Regions from separate parts of the Latilactobacillus parasakei genome, predicted to be linked through region 3. Evidence: riboswitches for the same ligand, from Rfam matches in the RefSeq annotation. Region 3 holds a riboswitch; each other region holds the start of a gene.
The links. A riboswitch is a leader RNA that binds a small molecule or an ion and turns the genes downstream of it on or off. The one in region 3 is predicted to bind thiamine pyrophosphate.
Positions count from the first base shown of each region.

Region 1: another riboswitch for thiamine pyrophosphate. It lies ahead of thiM (hydroxyethylthiazole kinase); the one in region 3 lies ahead of thiT (energy-coupled thiamine transporter ThiT).
Region 2: another riboswitch for thiamine pyrophosphate. It lies ahead of tenA (thiaminase II); the one in region 3 lies ahead of thiT (energy-coupled thiamine transporter ThiT).

Region 1 is NZ_CP186861.1:1,485,046-1,490,732, forward strand. Features, by position in the region: gene nagE (N-acetylglucosamine-specific PTS transporter subunit IIBC) at 1-1,266, opposite strand, end outside; TPP riboswitch at 1,491-1,596, shown strand; gene thiM (hydroxyethylthiazole kinase) at 1,668-2,477, shown strand; gene thiD (bifunctional hydroxymethylpyrimidine kinase/phosphomethylpyrimidine kinase) at 2,470-3,282, shown strand; gene thiE (thiamine phosphate synthase) at 3,275-3,949, shown strand; gene ACPBEH_RS07500 (putative hydroxymethylpyrimidine transporter CytX) at 3,939-5,105, shown strand; gene ACPBEH_RS07505 (sugar O-acetyltransferase) at 5,095-5,687, opposite strand, start outside.
Region 2 is NZ_CP186861.1:179,027-184,713, forward strand. Features, by position in the region: gene folP (dihydropteroate synthase) at 1-481, shown strand, start outside; gene ACPBEH_RS00940 (NUDIX hydrolase) at 478-978, shown strand; gene ACPBEH_RS00945 (GNAT family N-acetyltransferase) at 1,080-1,529, shown strand; TPP riboswitch at 1,606-1,695, shown strand; gene tenA (thiaminase II) at 1,795-2,481, shown strand; gene thiW (energy coupling factor transporter S component ThiW) at 2,471-2,977, shown strand; gene ACPBEH_RS00960 (diacylglycerol/lipid kinase family protein) at 3,027-3,992, opposite strand; gene rnjA (ribonuclease J1) at 4,126-5,687, opposite strand, start outside.
Region 3 is NZ_CP186861.1:317,306-322,992, forward strand. Features, by position in the region: gene ACPBEH_RS01580 (LysR substrate-binding domain-containing protein) at 1-493, shown strand, start outside; gene ACPBEH_RS01585 (manganese-dependent inorganic pyrophosphatase) at 546-1,469, shown strand; gene ACPBEH_RS01590 (hypothetical protein) at 1,526-1,879, shown strand; gene ACPBEH_RS01595 (heavy metal translocating P-type ATPase) at 1,980-3,773, shown strand; gene thiT (energy-coupled thiamine transporter ThiT) at 3,811-4,413, opposite strand; TPP riboswitch at 4,462-4,560, opposite strand; gene xerS (tyrosine recombinase XerS) at 4,627-5,685, opposite strand.

The DNA of each region.
Region 1 (5,687 bases), 1.1 Mb from region 3:
AGCGTAGATCCGTTTTGCTTGGACCATGAACTTGTCATCAGCAGCATCTGTTTCGACACCGGCAGTATCTTCATCAACAGCATCATCTGCTTCGCGACCCGGTGTCATCAAGTTGAATTTCTTGATGGCAAAGTTGAAACCGAAGTAGTAAATAGCTGCCATGACTAAGCCTTCAACCAATAACATCAATGGTTGGTTGGCGACTGGATTTTTCAAACTTAAAACATAATCGACTAAACCAGCACTAAATGCAAAGCCGGCTGTCCAGTGGAAGAAAGCAGCAACGGCTAATGAAATCCCTGTGAATACTGCATGTAGAACGTAGAGTGGCCATGCCACAAACATAAATGAGAATTCAAGTGGTTCTGTGACCCCTGTAAAGAATGACGCAAAGCCAGCAGCTAACATCAATGAAGCTGTTGCTTTACGACGTTCTGGGCGAGCGTTCTTGTAAATTGCGTAGGCACCAGCAGGTAACCCAAACATCATGACTGGGAAGAAACCAGCTTGGTACATCCCTGTTTTACCAATCACGGCTGTTCCGGCAGCAAGTGATTTCGCACCGCCCAAGAAATTACCGATATCGTTAATGTTAGCAACATCAAACCAGAACACTGAGTTCAAGGCGTGATGTAATCCGGTTGGAATCAATAAACGGTTGAAGAAACCGTATAGACCGGCACCAACCCAGCCTAGTTTTGAAATTGCTTCACCAAATGATACTAAAACAGTAAAGACAGCTGGCCAAACAAAGTACAAGATTGCTGAAACAACCATCATTGCTGTTGCGGCCATAATTGGCACCAATCGTTTACCACTAAAGAAGGAAAGCGCCATTGGCAACTTCACATTGTGGAAACGATTGTACATTGCAGCTGCAATTAAACCGGCGATAATCCCGATTAAAACATTACCTTCGATTTTACCAAAGGCTGGGTTCACCTTAGCGATATCTGATAAACCTTGCATCGCTTGAATTGAGGCAGGTGCTAAAATTGTCTTAGGGACTAAGAAAGCGACTAAACCAGCAAGTGCGGCTGCCCCATCCTGATCCTTAGACATTCCTAGGGCTAGACCAACGGCAAATAATAATGGCAAGTTGTTTAAAATTGCGCCGCCACCAGCTGCTAGGAAAATTGTAAAGACGTTTGCATTTGAATCGCCATTGCCAACCCAGTTAGCAATCCCCATCAAAATTGCAGCTGCTGGTAATACAGCAACAGGCAACATTAATGAACGACCCATTCGTTGTAAGTAATTCTTCATAAGGTGTTCTCCATTCATTTATTTCGTTAACAATATTAAATCATTAATGCAAACGATAAGCAAGCGCTTAATAGTTGGTATAGACCTTTAAGAGTAAGGGATAAAGCGGTTTCTTAACCCAAAAATATTTTGGTCTATACCGTATAACGACATTAATTATTACCTTAAAATTAAAACGGTTGCAAAAATAATGATTTGCCGTATACTGAAGGTACAATTTAATCGCTTTGCACTAGGGGTGTTCTTAGAAGAACTGAGATAGGTTTGTACAACCTGATCCCTTTGAACCTGTAAGTTCAGACTTGCGTAGGAAAGTGCCTTTCTCTATTAAACCAACACCACTTTTCTATGCATTCGTGCATCCAAAAGTGGTTTTTTTGATTTTAAGGGAGGTTATTTGCATGTCAAAGACACTGTTAGATCAGATAAAACAAGCTAATCCGATTATCACCAACGTCGCAAACGGCGTCACGGTCGATCAAGTCGCCAATGTTCAAAATATAATTGGTGCATCCCCGATTATGTCTAGTGATCCTGAAGAGGCTCCAGAAATGGTCGCTATTGCGCAGGCACTCAGCATCAATATTGGGACACTATCCGCTGGACCCATTCACCAAATGAAGACTTTAATGGCTGAAGCTTATCGGCAAGCTAAACCCGTCGTCATCGATCCGGTCGCAGTTGGTTCAATTCATTATCGTCAGAAAATTATCAATGAACTCTTGGCACTGGGGACACCCAAAATTATCCGCGGAAATGCGGGTGAGATTGCTTATCTAGCTGGTTTAGACTGGCAGGCGAATGGTATTGATGCCGGTACCGGCGAGATTGATCTCGTAAAAGTTGCTCGAACAGCGGCCAAAAAACAGCAAACAACCATTTTACTTTCAGGTCCAACCGATATCATCACTGATGGTCATCACACGACTAAAGTTGCCAATGGCACGCCACTTTTCCAAGTCCACGTTGGCTCTGGCGATATGCTAACTGGTCTTTGCGCCGCGTTTGTCGCCGTTAGCCCTGACAATCCTTACCAAGCGGCCATCGACGCAGCAACGACCTTTGCCGTTGCCGGACAATTAGTCGCCGAATCAATGCCAACGCCTTTACCTGGTTCTTTTTATCCGCAATTATTAGACCGTTTATTTAACATTACAGCAACTGAGATTCAAAACCATGCACAAGTCACGGAGGTCTTAACTCATGAATAATTTCCCACAAGCATTAACAATCGCTGGTTCAGATAGTGGTGGCGGCGCCGGTATGCAAGCCGACATTAAAACCATCCAAGAACGCCACGTCTTTGCCACCAACGTGGTCGTCGCAATTACGGCCCAAAATACAATTGGCGTTCAAGATAGTTTCCCGCTACCGCTCGAACTAGTCACCAAACAGTTTGAATCGCTCGCAGCCGATTTTAAGATCCGAGCCTGTAAAACGGGCATGCTCGCCGATGCTGAACACGTCGCCGTCGTTGCCCAAAACCTCCGGCGCTTCGACTTTGGCCCCTTAACACTCGATCCGGTTATGATTGCAAAAGGCGGTGCTTCTCTACTAGCAGATTCCGCCATTGACACCCTACGATCAGAACTCTTACCTTTAGCAACTGTCTTAACGCCTAACCTACCAGAAGCAGAGGTGTTAACCGGTCAAAAAATTCAAACAACTGCCGATTTTAAAATCGCCGCAACGCAACTGCAAAAAATGGGTGCTAAAAATATCATCATTAAAGGTGGCCATCTCGATAATAGTGACCAAGCCTGTGATTACGTTCTCTACGCTGATGGCAGTGATGACTGGTTAAATACACCACGAATTGCTACCGTTCGCACCCACGGCACTGGTGACACCTTCTCGGCTTGTCTAACCGCCGAGCTAGCTAAAAAAGTCCCACTCAAAAAAGCCATTCAGATTAGTAAAGCCTTCATTCAAGCGGCCATTGCCAATCCAATTGCGGTCGGCCACGGTCACGGCCCCACAAATCATTGGGCTTATCAGGAGGTTGAACATGACTAATATTGCCCAGGAAATACTCCAAACTTATTTAGTAGCTGGTACACAAGATACCGGTCGAGAAAACTTTTTACCTATACTTGAGCAGGCTTTACAAGCCGGAATTACTTGCTTTCAATTCAGAGATAAGGGCCCAAATAGCTTACCAACTGACGCAATGCGGTACGACTACGCCCAAAAGGCGCAAGCACTTTGTCACACTTATCACGTACCTTTTATTATCGATGATCGCTTAGAATTAGCTTTAGATTTACAAGCAGACGGACTCCACGTTGGGCAATCCGATCAACCATGGCCTAAAATTGAAGTCGCCAAACAACATGGCCTAATTACCGGATTATCCTGTCATACTGCTCAAGAAATTCTGAGCAGTCATCAACAAGCAACGCTTGATTATATTGGTGTAGGCCCCATCTTCCCAACAAACTCTAAGGAAGACGCCAAAACACCACTCGGTTTAGCACAACTAAAAACATTCACGCAACTCAGCCAGTTACCGGTTGTTGCAATTGGGGGCATTAGTTTAAAAAACTGCCAACAAGTTGCTGGGACCGGTGTTGCGGGGGCAGCCGTGATTTCCGCTATTACACAGGCTAAAAATATTCCCCAAGCAATCCAACTATTAAACCAACCTTGGCAGAGCTCAGAAGGGAATAATCATGAAAGTTAATCATAATCAATTCCTACTCTGGTTTGGCGCGGCTATTTCAATTGCGGAAATCATCACTGGGACACTCATTGCGCCCCTTGGTCTCGTCAAAGGCAGTCTAGCCATTATCATTGGTCACCTGATTGGTGCCTTTTTATTGCTATTACCGGCTAGTTTTCTCGGTGGCACGCGTCATCAAAACGCGATTGAGTTGACAGCCCCAATTTACGGTAAAATCGGTTTTATCCTCTTTGCGATTTTAAACGTCATTCAATTAGTTGGTTGGACGGGGATTATGATTGCCAATGCCGCCCAAGCGATGCAGCAACTCAAGCTGACCCACCTCAGTTATCTGATAAATGCCATCATTGTGGCTGGCTTAATTATTTTTTGGTTGGCAATTAAAACGCAGTTCTTTTTCAAGCTGAATAATACCATCGTATTGCTCTTAGTGATTGCTTGTCTGGGCCTTTTTTGGCAACTCAGTCAATTTACTGGTCACGCCACTCATCTGAGCGCCAATCCGCTGAGCTTCGGGACTGCCATCGAGCTCAGCATTGCGATGGCCCTTTCTTGGCTACCGTTAATTGCCGATTATACCAAGGACTCAAAAAAGCCACTAGCACTCTCTTTATGGAGTACTAGCGGCTACTTTCTTGGTAGTCTAATGATGTTTTTCTTAGGCTTTTTAACCGTTATTACGACTGGCTATACTGATTTTAATCAGTTTCTAGCAACTAGTCGCTTCGGTTTTTTAATTTTATTTATCATCATCTTCTCGACTATTACGACGACCTTTTTGGATGCCTATTCTGCTGGCGTTAATCTCAAAAACCTGTTCCCTAAAATCCGTTATCCAGAAAATGGCTTAGGGATCATCGTCACATTGATTGGTTTGGGCTTAATCGCTAATCAACAACTCTTCAAATATGAACTCTTTCTCACACTCATTAGCGCAGCCTTCACACCACTCTACACGATTGTCTTCTTCAATTACTTCTACCGTCGATTGCCAATCGCCGTCAACTTTAGTGGTTGGCTTTTAGGGGCAATTGCTTATTATGGCTTGCAGCGCTTTGATTTCCCCCTAGGAACAACTGTTCTTTTGATGATCTGCCTCTGGTTAATTTTATTCTGTCTTGCTCAAGTTGTAGGTCATCGGAAAATTAATCGTTAGCGATTTCTGCAAAATACTGTTCTTTTTCGCGGGCCCAATAATCCTCTTCGGCTTGATCAATTGGTCGTAATACACGGCAGGGATTCCCGACTGCGATAACATTATCCGGAATATCTTTTGTGACCACTGAGCCGGAACCAATCACGACATTGTTGCCAATTGTCACTCCCGGATTAACGACCGTATTGCCGCCCAGCCAGACATCGTTACCAATTGTGATTGGTTTGCCATATTCTAAATCATCACGACGGCCTTGTGCTGAGATTGGGTGACCGGCGGTGTATAGACCAACTCGGGGACCAAAGAAAACATTATCACCGATTGTGACTGGCGCGACATCAATAATAATACAATCATAGTTCATATAAACGCGCTGACCGATTGTCGTCTGACACCCATAATCCGTGCGAAACGGTGGTTCAATATATAAATCGGCGCCACTTTGAGCGAATAATTGTTGCGTCAATTCGCGGCGGTAAGCCTGTTGTTCTTCCGTAGTTTGGTTAAAAAGACGCGTTAAAACACGTGCTCTTTTCATATCTGCCCGCAGTTCCGCATCATTCGCACGGTAAATCTGACCGT
Region 2 (5,687 bases), 140 kb from region 3:
TTTTAATAAAGCGGCTAAGCTCGAAGTCGTCGCCAACCATCGGCCCGCGGTGGTCACGATGTATAATGGCCGTCATTATCAAAATGATGTTTTTGAAACGCTTGATCAATTTTACCAAGAAACATTAGCGAGCCTAGAGGCGGCCGGGTTAACACGTCAACAAATTGCTTTGGATCCTGGCGTTGGGTTTTCACACGCTAAAAATACAGCGTCACTGGATCTCTTTAAACTCAATAGCATTCAACCAACGATGAAATACCGCGCGCCAATTATGGCGGGGATTTCTCGGAAAAGCTTTATGGAAAGCAAATTTGATTATCCGATGGCAGAACGCTTAACCTCGACGCTGTTATTGGAACAATTGATGGTTGAGCAGGGGGCCCGTATTCTGCGCGTGCACGATGTTTTGGCAACGCATAAAATGATCAATTTATTCAAAGGTTATCAGCAAGCAGATCTATTAATGGCGGTCCGCTCATGAACGATTTGTTAACGCAAATTCAGCGGCTAGCTGAGCAATCGGCAGCGTTTAATGATCCGCCAAAATATCAGATGATTAACGAATTAATGGCGCACCAAACAGCCCCGCTTTATCGGGGAGTCAACGATCAATATCATTTATCGGCTAGTGCACTTGTTTTTAAAAACAATCAGTTGTTGATGGTGCGCCATCCATACTTGCAGCAATGGTTATTACCAGCGGGGCATGTTGAACTGTCTGAAACGCCAGGTCAAACCGCTCTGCGGGAATTACTAGAGGAAACCGGGCTAGTCGGGGAACAAGCGCAGTTGGTGGACGCTAATTTAATTACAATTCCGGAGAATCCAGTGAAAAAGCAAGCAGCCCACATGCACATTGATTGCCGCTATTTAATCACTGCAAAAGAGCAGCCAAGCGCATCAGCCGAGCTCCCTAATCGATGGGTTGCGCAAGATGCAGCACCAGTGGAATTTCAACCCTATTTTAAACTTCAATAAACCAGATATTTTTTAAAAATTAAAAGCATTATTACTAGGAGAAACAAATGGCGATTACAATAAGACATGAAGAAGAAAAAGATTAAAGAGGGGCTAAATAATTGGAGATTAGACGCTATCAGCAGGCGGATTGTCAAGCAGTGGCAGAACTGTTTTATAAGACAGTGCATACAGTGAATGCTGGCGATTATACGAAAGCGCAGTTGGCTGTATGGGCCACTGGTGAGCCTGATTTAAAGCAGTGGGATCAATCGCTGCAATCACATTTCAGTGTTGTCGCACTTGAAAATGATAACCTGATTGGTTTTGGAGATATTGATCAAGCTGGCTATCTCGATCGGTTATTTGTCCATGCCGATTATCAAAGAAGAGGCGTTGCGACTGCTATCTGTCATCAGCTCGAGCAAGCTGTTGCATGCCGAGTTGTCACACATGCTTCGATTACGGCCAGACCGTTCTTTGAAAGTCGGGGCTATCAAGTGATTCGAGAACAACAAGTAGCACGGCAAGGTGTTTTATTGACCAACTTCGTTATGGAGAAAAATAGGTAATCAATAGTTTTTAGTTTTCTATGATAATTCTAATGAACAACCGCTTACATCCATGCTATAATAGAGCCACAATTGAATAACGCATCTGGGGTGCCTAAGAGCTGAGATTATACCCATTGAACCTGATATAGTTAGTACTAGCGCAGGGAAATGTCGTGTCGTTTGTTTATAAACGTGCTTATTTTGGTACCCGTCAATTCTTAATTGGCGGGTATTTTGAGTGCTTGTAAAGCGGCCCCAGAAGTGAATTAATAGGAGGGGCAACATGTCATTTACAAGTATCGTTCGTAAGAAAGTCGCACCATATTGGGAAGGTAGTTTACGGCATCCGTTTATCGTTCAACTGCAAGCGGGGACGCTACCAGAGAAGATATTTCGGTATTATTTGATTCAAGATCATTATTATCTTCGTCATTTCAGAAAGTTACATCAAATCGTCGCCGATCGCTGTCAGGATCAAGAATTAAAAGCGTTGATGACACTAAGCGCAACTGGTTTGAAAGATGGTGAAATGATTATTCGGGAACAATTCTTTGAAGCTTTAAAAATAACGGATGATGAGGTTCAAGCGACCCCTGTTGCGCCGACAACTGATCACTATATTGCTCATATGTATCGGCAATTATTTGCGGATAACCCCGCAATTGCTGCGGCTGGCTTATACCCTTGTGCTTGGTTATACGGTGATATCGGAATGACTTTAAGCCAACGGCCTGCTTCACCTAATCCATATTATCAACGCTGGATTGAAACTTATACAAAGGCTGAATTGCAGGATGAAATTCAAATGATGGGCATTGTTTTAAACCGCTTGTATGCAGCAAGCTCAGCGGAAGATCAGGTTAAAATGGTGCAGGCGTTTGTTCGTAGCAGCCAATTGGAATATCATTTTTGGGAGATGGCTAATCGCAAGGAACAATGGTTGCGCGGGGACGAATACGATGAACAATAGCCGAACGAAGCGATTAACCATCCTTTCGATGATGATTGCACTAGATGTCGTTTTATCGCCGTTATTTCGCATTGAAGGCATGGCACCGATGTCGAGTGTTCTGAACGTTACAGCGGCAGTGTTGATGGGGCCAATTTATGCAACCGTAATGGCGTTAGTGACGGCCGTTTTAAGAATGATGTTACTGGGGATTCCACCTTTAGCCTTAACGGGGGCTTTCTTCGGCGCTTTATTAGCTGGCCTTGGTTACCGGTATGGCGGGCATATTGGCTGGGCAATTGCGGGTGAAATTCTAGGAACGGGTTTAATCGGCTCATTGCTTTCTTATCCCGTTATGATTTGGTTTACCGGCAGTGCTAACGGTTTATTTTGGTTCGTTTACACACCACGCTTTTTTGGCGGTGCCATTTTGGGCAGCCTAATCGCTTGGTTATTCTTGTTTAAATTAAAGGAAACAACGATTTTTAAACGAGTTCAAGCTGATTTTTACAAATAATAAAAAAGAGCAACGCTAAATGCGTTGCTCTTTTTTAGATTGTAGCGGTTTATTTGAATTGTTCTGTTTTGGCTGTTGTTAGCCAGAAGGGTTGAGATGTGACGGTAAAGTGCATATCAAATGCGCGACTGCCCATTTCTTCACCATCAACTTGGCCAAATTCTAACGTTTGGGTTCGAACGATAAGATCGTCAGTTCTAAAATGATGGACCGCCTTATAGCGGGTATGTTTGCCCATCAGCATCATGATGAATAGGTAGCAGAAGAAGAAAACGTTCAGCTTTTCAATCACCACGAGGTCGAGCTTTTGATCATCGACGCGTGCAGAAGGCATAATTGGAACACCACCGCCAAAGTAAGGATGATTTGTCGTCGTGACTAAAAAACCACGGCTGAAGTTTTTAACAGTGCCGTTGGTCTTAACTGTCACTTGGAAGGCATCTTGTGAGGTGAAGGCTTGGATTAGCGAGAAGACGTAAGATAGGGAGCCGATATGAAACTTATTTAAGAAGCGTTTGCTTTTAGAGTTATTGGTGATACTGACAACGGAAGCGTCAAAACCAATACCGACATTGTTGACGAAATAACCGGTCTCGTCTTTGAGGGCATCGTGATAGACACCCAAATCGATATTGACGGGGGCGGTAGTTGCAAGAATCTGTTCGAGAGCTTGCAGTGGGTCGCTATTTAAGCCAATTCCGCGAGCGAAATCATTGCCAGAACCGCAAGGTAAATACGCAATAGGAATGTCGGTTTTACCGGCGCTTTGGACGCCATTAATCGCTTGGTTTAAAGTGCCATTACCACCGACAATCAGTAAAACTTGATTGGTTCGTTTAAAGCGGGCAAATTGGTAGGCAATCCGAGTGGTATGGCCGGGATAGCTAGAAATTTGTAGTTCGTATGAAATGCCGCGTTGCTTGAGGACGGTTTCAATCTGCGGCCAAATCTTCTGGGCTTGGCCAGTACCAGCAACTTGATTTAAAATAATATAAAAATGTGGCGTATCAGCCATTCGGATACCCCCTTTCAGAAAAGATATTCGGTGTATATTATAGCGGGAAATGACAAGTTTTGCTACCTAAATTTTTGATAAGAATTTAAAAAAAGGGCGATACAAACGTGAGTTTGTATCGCCCTTAAAGGTTTTATTCGTTACTTTGAATGATCATTGGTAAAATCATTGGATGACGTTCCGTCTTTTCAAATAAGAAATCTTGAAGGCCGTCAATAATTGCTTCTCGGACTTGGCTTTCAGTGACCTTGTCGTTAGCATTAAACGTGTTGACGATCATTCTGAAAACCCGTCGTTGAGCTTCGCTGATCAATTCACCAGATTCACGCATATAGACAAATCCCCGTGAAAGGATATCAGGACCGGCGAGAATGTTTTTCTCACCGAAGTTAATAGTTGCGACAACCACGACTAAGCCTTCTTCAGAAAGCATTTTACGATCGCGAAGGACAACATTACCGATATCACCAATCCCGTTACCATCAACATAAACGTCATCGGCACTGAAATGGCCAGCAACATGTGCTGAGTCAGCGGTTAAGGCTAAGACATCACCATTTTCAAGGATGAAACAATTATCTGGTTCAACGCCACATTGTTGGGCGAGTTCGGTATGAATCTTTTGCATCCGGTATTCACCATGACAAGGCATGAAGAACTTAGGTTTCATCAAACGCAACATTAATTTTTGTTCTTCTTGGCCACCATGACCAGAAGTATGAATGTTGTTGACCTTACCATGGATAACTTCAGCGCCTGCTTCAGAAAGCTTATTGATAACGTGGTTAACACTTGTTGTATTCCCAGGAATTGGATTACTTGAGAAAACAACTGTATCGCCAGGTTGGATTGAAATCTGACGGTGAGTACCGTTAGCAATCCGGCTCAAAGCAGCCATTGGTTCACCTTGAGAACCCGTACAGATAATCATCACTTTATCAGCAGGTAATGAGTTAAGTTGACTTGCATCAACTAGTGCTTCATCAGGAATATTTAAATAACCTAATTCACGACCATTAACAACGGCAGCTTCCATACTACGACCGAAGACCGCAATCTTCCGACCATTAGCAATCGCTGCATCAGTTGCTTGTGAGACCCGTGAAATATTAGAAGCGAAAGTTGCGAAGATAATCCGGCCTTCAATCCGTTCCACAATGTGGCGGATTGAATTACCAACAAAACGTTCTGATTTCGTGAAGTTAGGCACTTCAGCATTGGTACTATCAGACATTAAGCAAAGGACGCCTTCTTCGCCAAGACGTGCCATCTTTTGAAGGTTAGGAGAAGGTTGATTACCAACAGGTGTTAAGTCAAACTTGAAATCACCAGTTTCAACAACAACCCCTTGAGGTGTATGAATCGCAACCCCTAATGTATCAGGAATTGAATGGGTTGTTCGGAAGAAATCAACACTTGTTTTGCGGAATTTAAGGACGGTATCTTCGTTTATTTCATGTAGTTCAGTAGACCGCAAAAGACCGTGTTCTTCCAACTTGCCACGAATTAAAGCAAGGGCTAAAGGACCTGCGTAAACAGGAACGTTTGGTACTTGTTGTAAGAAGAAAGGCAACCCACCAATATGATCTTCATGACCATGGGTGATGACAAGGGCTTTGATTTTTTGTTGATTCTTTTGAAGATATTGATAATCGGAAATGACATAGTCAATGCCTAATAATTCATCTTCTGGAA
Region 3 (5,687 bases):
TGACAGTATTAAAAATTGGAAGCCTTACCGTTCCAAGAAGATTGCGGATGAAAGCCTTGTTTTCTTGAGCAATAATCCGTTATTGAAGAAACGCAAGAAGATTCATTTTGAAGATACATTAACTGAAAAATGGGTTACTTATCCTGATGAATACTATCTCAATCAATTCATCAGTGAAGCGTATAAGAATCAAATGGTAGATCGGCCAGTTAGTGCCGCACAATTTACATCGCCATTTGAAATTTTACGTTTTGCTGAAGCAACTGGTTTAAGCACCGCACTACCTAAGAGCTTTTACGATGCCCATAATGTTGGGATTGAATCGAACGCGGTACAATTTGATCCAGCGATTCAATTTGAACTAGCCTTCGTATTCCGTAAAGAAAAGGAAGATATTCCTCGGATTGACAGTTTCTTCCGTGAATTCAATCTTTACCTAGAAGAAAAAGACTATTTAACGCGAATTAAAGAACAAAACCGTAAAATCGTTTAATATTTCTGGTATAATCGATAATGTAATTTTGAAAAGAAGGGTCTGTATAAATATGAGTAAAGAATTAGTTTTCGGTCACCAAAACCCAGATACAGACGCAATTGTTGCGGCAATGGCGTTTGCTTATCTACAACAACAACTTGGCAAGGATGTCGAAGCTGTTGCTTTAGGTGAACCAAATGAAGAAACAAGTTATGCATTACGCCACTTTGCTGCAAGCACACCACGTGTGATTAAAGAAGCTGGTAGTGAAGTGCAAAGTGTTATGCTAGTTGACCACAACGAAGCACAACAAAGTGTTGCTGATATCAAAGATTTAACAGTAACTGATGTTGTTGATCATCATCGGATCGCTAACTTTGAAACAGTAAGCCCATTATTCTACCGTGCTGAACCAGTTGGCTGTACCAGCACAATTCTTTTATCAATGTTCAACGAAAATAAAATCGAAATCCCTGCTCAATTAGCTGGTTTAATGATGAGTGCCATCATTTCAGATACATTGTTGATGAAATCACCAACAACAACTGAAAAAGACCGGATTGCTATCAAGACATTAGCAGAAATTGCAGATGTTGATTTTGAATCATATGGTCTTGAAATGTTAAAAGCTGGTACTAACTTAGATGATAAGAGCGAAGCTGAATTAATTGAAGCTGATGCTAAAACATTCGATATGGCTGGTAAAAAAGTTCGTATCGATCAAGTTAACACAGTTGATATCGAAGCGGTCTTCAAACGCCAAGCTGCTTTTGAAGCTGCTATCGAAGCAGACAACAAAGCTAACGGTTACGACTTATTCGTACTTTTGATTACTGACATCTTAAACAGTAACTCAGAAGCGCTTGTTATCGGCGAACCAGCTGAAGCCTTCGAAAAGGCCTTTGATGTGACCTTAAACAACCATCGTGCCCAATTAGCCGGTGTTGTGTCACGTAAGAAACAAGTTGTCCCACAATTAACAGCAGCATTTTAATAGCAATTAAGAAGATAAAGTCCTGCGGGGCTTTATTTTTTTGTTAGGAGCAACAGATGACTGAGGAAGTAACAAAGGCAATTCAAGTAATTGAAGCGACAATTCGAAATTGTCAAAAGAGCCAGCTAAAATTTGGAGAAGGGTCCGCCCAATTTACTTTATTAAAAAATAGAATTCACGCATTGGAAGTTGGTCGTGATTTATTGAATGGGCGCACAGATATAACTGCTGAAGCATTGGTCAGGGCACAGGCACCGATTGAGTCAATCATCCATAAAACCGAAAAAGCGTTGGCTAACCAAAAAAAGACATCGCCTGCAATTAAGCGGATGACAACATTAATAGCAGCAATGACATCCATTCGGACAGCTATTATGGCACAACTTTCTGTAAATGAGACCCATCAATAATATGATGGGTTTTTTTGTGTCTTTTTTACAGATGATAATGATTCTAATCTAACATCAAACGTGTTATAATGTAAGAGAATTCACAAGGAGGCCGATAATGATGAAACATACGTTGAAGTTAGTACTCACAATTGTGGTTGGGATTACCGCATTAGTATTAGCCTTTTTATGCCAACAACCACTGTGGGCCCAAGTATTAGTCAGTCTAGCTGGTGGCTTAGTTGCGTTATCGATGTTGATTGAGATGATTCGTACTTTAAAATCTGGTCGATATGGTGTTGATTTACTGGCTATTACCGCCATCATTGCAACACTCGCTGTTGGTGAATATTGGGCTGCCTTGATGGTCCTCGTGATGTTAACGGGTGGGGATTCATTAGAAGATTATGCCGCGCATAAAGCAGGGCGGGAATTAAAATCGTTATTGGACAACTCGCCACAGGTCGCTCATTTAATGCGTGGTGACGGACTTGTTGATGTTGCTGTCGACGAACTCCAAGTCAATGATCAAGTTGTTGTGAAGCCAGGAGAACTGGTTCCGGTTGACGGTCATATCATTGAGGGGTCATCGCTGTTTGATGAATCGTCTCTAACCGGTGAATCACGCCCAGTTGAAAGGACAATCAATGAGCCGATTATGTCAGGATCAGTAAACGGTGAGACATCAATCACAATGGTGGTCGATCAATTGGCTATTAACAGTCAGTATCAAGCAATTGTTAAACTGGTTGAAAGCTCAGCAGCGCAACCCGCTCATTTTGTGCGTTTAGCGGATCGCTATGCCGTGCCGTTTACATTAGTGGCGTATTTGATTGCGGGTGTAGCGTGGTGGCTTTCAAAAGACCCTGTGCGCTTTGCCGAGGTCTTGGTGGTCGCGTCGCCATGCCCGTTGATTCTCGCGGCACCGATTGCGCTTATCTCAGGTATGAGTCGTGCCAGCCGGAATGGGATTATCGTCAAAACGGGGACGACGATTGAAAAATTGGCGCTGGCCAAATCGGCTGCTTTTGATAAGACCGGCACGATTACGAATGGCCAATTAACCGTGGATCAAGTCGTACCGGAGATTGATATTAAACCATCGGAGTTATGTCGTTTAGCAGCCAGTGCTGAGCAGGCTTCGGCGCATATTCTGGCGCGTTCTTTACTACAAGTCGTCCCAGCAGCGCGATTATTAGAGATTACTAGTTTAAAAGAAATGACGGGTGCTGGTGTAACCGCCCAATTAGCATCTGGACAGACGGTTCAAGTCGGCAAATTTGAATTTGTGGCGCCTAACCAAGCTAAACAACCCCAGACACAGACAACTGTCTACATTGGCATTGACGGGCGTTATGCGGGCTATATCACGTTTATCGACCATCTTCGCCAGGAAGCACCTCAAACGATGTCAACGCTTCATCAGCTCGGTTTACAGCGCTTAATGATGCTCACAGGTGATCAGGCGACAACCGCTAAAGAGATTGCGGCTCAAGTCGGCATTGATGAAGTTCACGCTGGGTGTTTGCCTGCCGATAAAATTCGACTCATCAATAATGTTGCGCCGGAGCAGCGGCCGATAATCATGGTTGGCGACGGTGTTAACGATGCACCATCCTTGGCGAGTGCCGATGTCGGAATTGCGATGGGTGCTCACGGTGCCACAGCAGCGAGTGAATCAGCAGATGTTGTCATCTTAAAGGATGATTTGAGTCGGGTTAGTCGCGCCATCACGATTGCACGAGACACAATGCGGGTTGCGCGCCAGTCCGTTTTGATTGGGATCTTCATCTGTATCGGATTGATGTTGATTGCTAGTACCGGTGTCGTACCAGCTTTAATTGGTGCTTTATTCCAAGAAGTTGTCGACACAGTTTCGATTTTATACGCATTACGTGCTAGAAATGACCATTAAAAAAAGAGGCCGCTAAGGGCCTCTTTTTTGTTGTTAATTATTTTTCAGATTGGACTTTTAAAAACATATCTTTTGGGAGATATAATTTCGGAATCATCGCCAATAAAATCCCAAAGACGATACCATTTAAGATGAAGCCGGCAACGAAACTGCCGCCATTTACGGTTAACGAATAGAGCCAAGCATTCATTCCTTTAGGTGCGTATGAGCCCCAGTAGATGGCCCCAGCTAAGAAGTGGCAGAAGTATTTGGCGAAAGTACCAATGAAAGCTGCGGACCAAAGGAGCGCAATCGTTTTTACTTTGGTATTTTGTTGGATACTTGCTTGAACTGGTTTTTGTAAAACGCCAGCTAGGCCAACGACCATGAAGGCAATCGTAAATTCTAGTAATCCTTGCCAAACGTTGAGAACACTCCCGTTACCAAGTCCGCGTAAGACGAGGTCTAAAAGGCCCCAGATTAAACCCGAAACCATCCCAGCAGCGACGCCGCGACGGAGACTATAGATAATAATAGGGATAATCCCAAAGGAAACTTCAATCGCTGAAGGTCCTACTGTATGAGGAATATACTCGAGTGCCATCGCAAACGCTGCGATAATGGCCCCTTCAATTTGAATCAATAACCGTTGATGTTGCATAAAAATAACCCCTTTTCTTGGTTAACCAACACAAAAAAGGAGTTAAAGTCTCAACTCCATCACAATTCCTACGCTTGTCTTAACAAACAGGTTCGAAGGGTCTGATCATTTAATCACTCTCAGCCAATGGCTCCCCTTTGTGATGGTTAATATTTAAATTTTAAGAACGTTTTCAGTATACCGGATACAACAAAGATGTCAAGCAATCAAGCTTCATTCGAGCTTATCCATCGCCGAGCGCTGTTCGTCATCAACTACGTGCGTATACAAATGGGTGGCTTGCGTGGTTGTTTGGCCCAATTGGGTCGCCACAATCGTTTCGCTGTGGGTCGCTGACATCAGATCGGTTGCGAGTGTATGACGGAATTTATGCGGCGTTAGGCGAACGCCAAAAGCTTCAGAGTACTTAGCTACCAGTTTTTCAATGGCATAGTTACTGATTCGCTTCGCTTGGCCGCGATACTTTGTGACAAATAAGGCCCGTTCGTTAGTGGTAGAATAGCGCTGTTGTCGGATTTGAACGTAATCTTGCAGATAAGGTAAGCCCCAAGGTGCGATGGGCACGGTATCTTGTTGACCACCCTTACGGATAACCGTAATTGTTAGTTGTTCGAGGTTCAAATCAGAAACGTTAGCTTGGGCGAGTTCGGAAAGACGAATGCCGGTAGTAAGTGCCAATACGCAAATCGCAATATCCCGTTCGCAATTTTGCGTATAAGAAGCGAGTTGGCGATTAGAGAGCGCACTGGGATAGTCGACTTGCATAAAGGTAATGAAGTCATGTTTTTTATCGCCGGTGAGCAACTTTTGACCGATATGGCGTGAACGAGTGGCCATTGTCTCGGAAGATTTCAGTAGTTTGACTTTTTTCATGACGTTACGGTAAAAATAAGGCTCACCATCGGCTTGTTCTGCTTCAATTGTCAGGAAGTACCAGAGCGCATTCAAAGCGTTGATAGAGCGATTGACCGCCTGGAAGGAGAGTTTATGATTATTTGCTTTTCGTTTATTCATTAAAAAGATCTTATAGAGTTCGATATCTTCTAATTTCATCTTATCAAGCGCGACAAGGGGGATATCCTTAGTCGTTTGAACAGCAACGATTTGTTCGTCAATTAACCAGGAGAAGAAGCGGATGTATTCTTGGAGATATTGATAGAGCGTTGCAGAGGAGTATGCATTGGCTTGCCGATTAATATAAAATTTACGGACGTAATCGGGAAGATCCGCCAAGCGTTGTTCACATAGTTCGAGATAACGTTGTTGGTCCATGA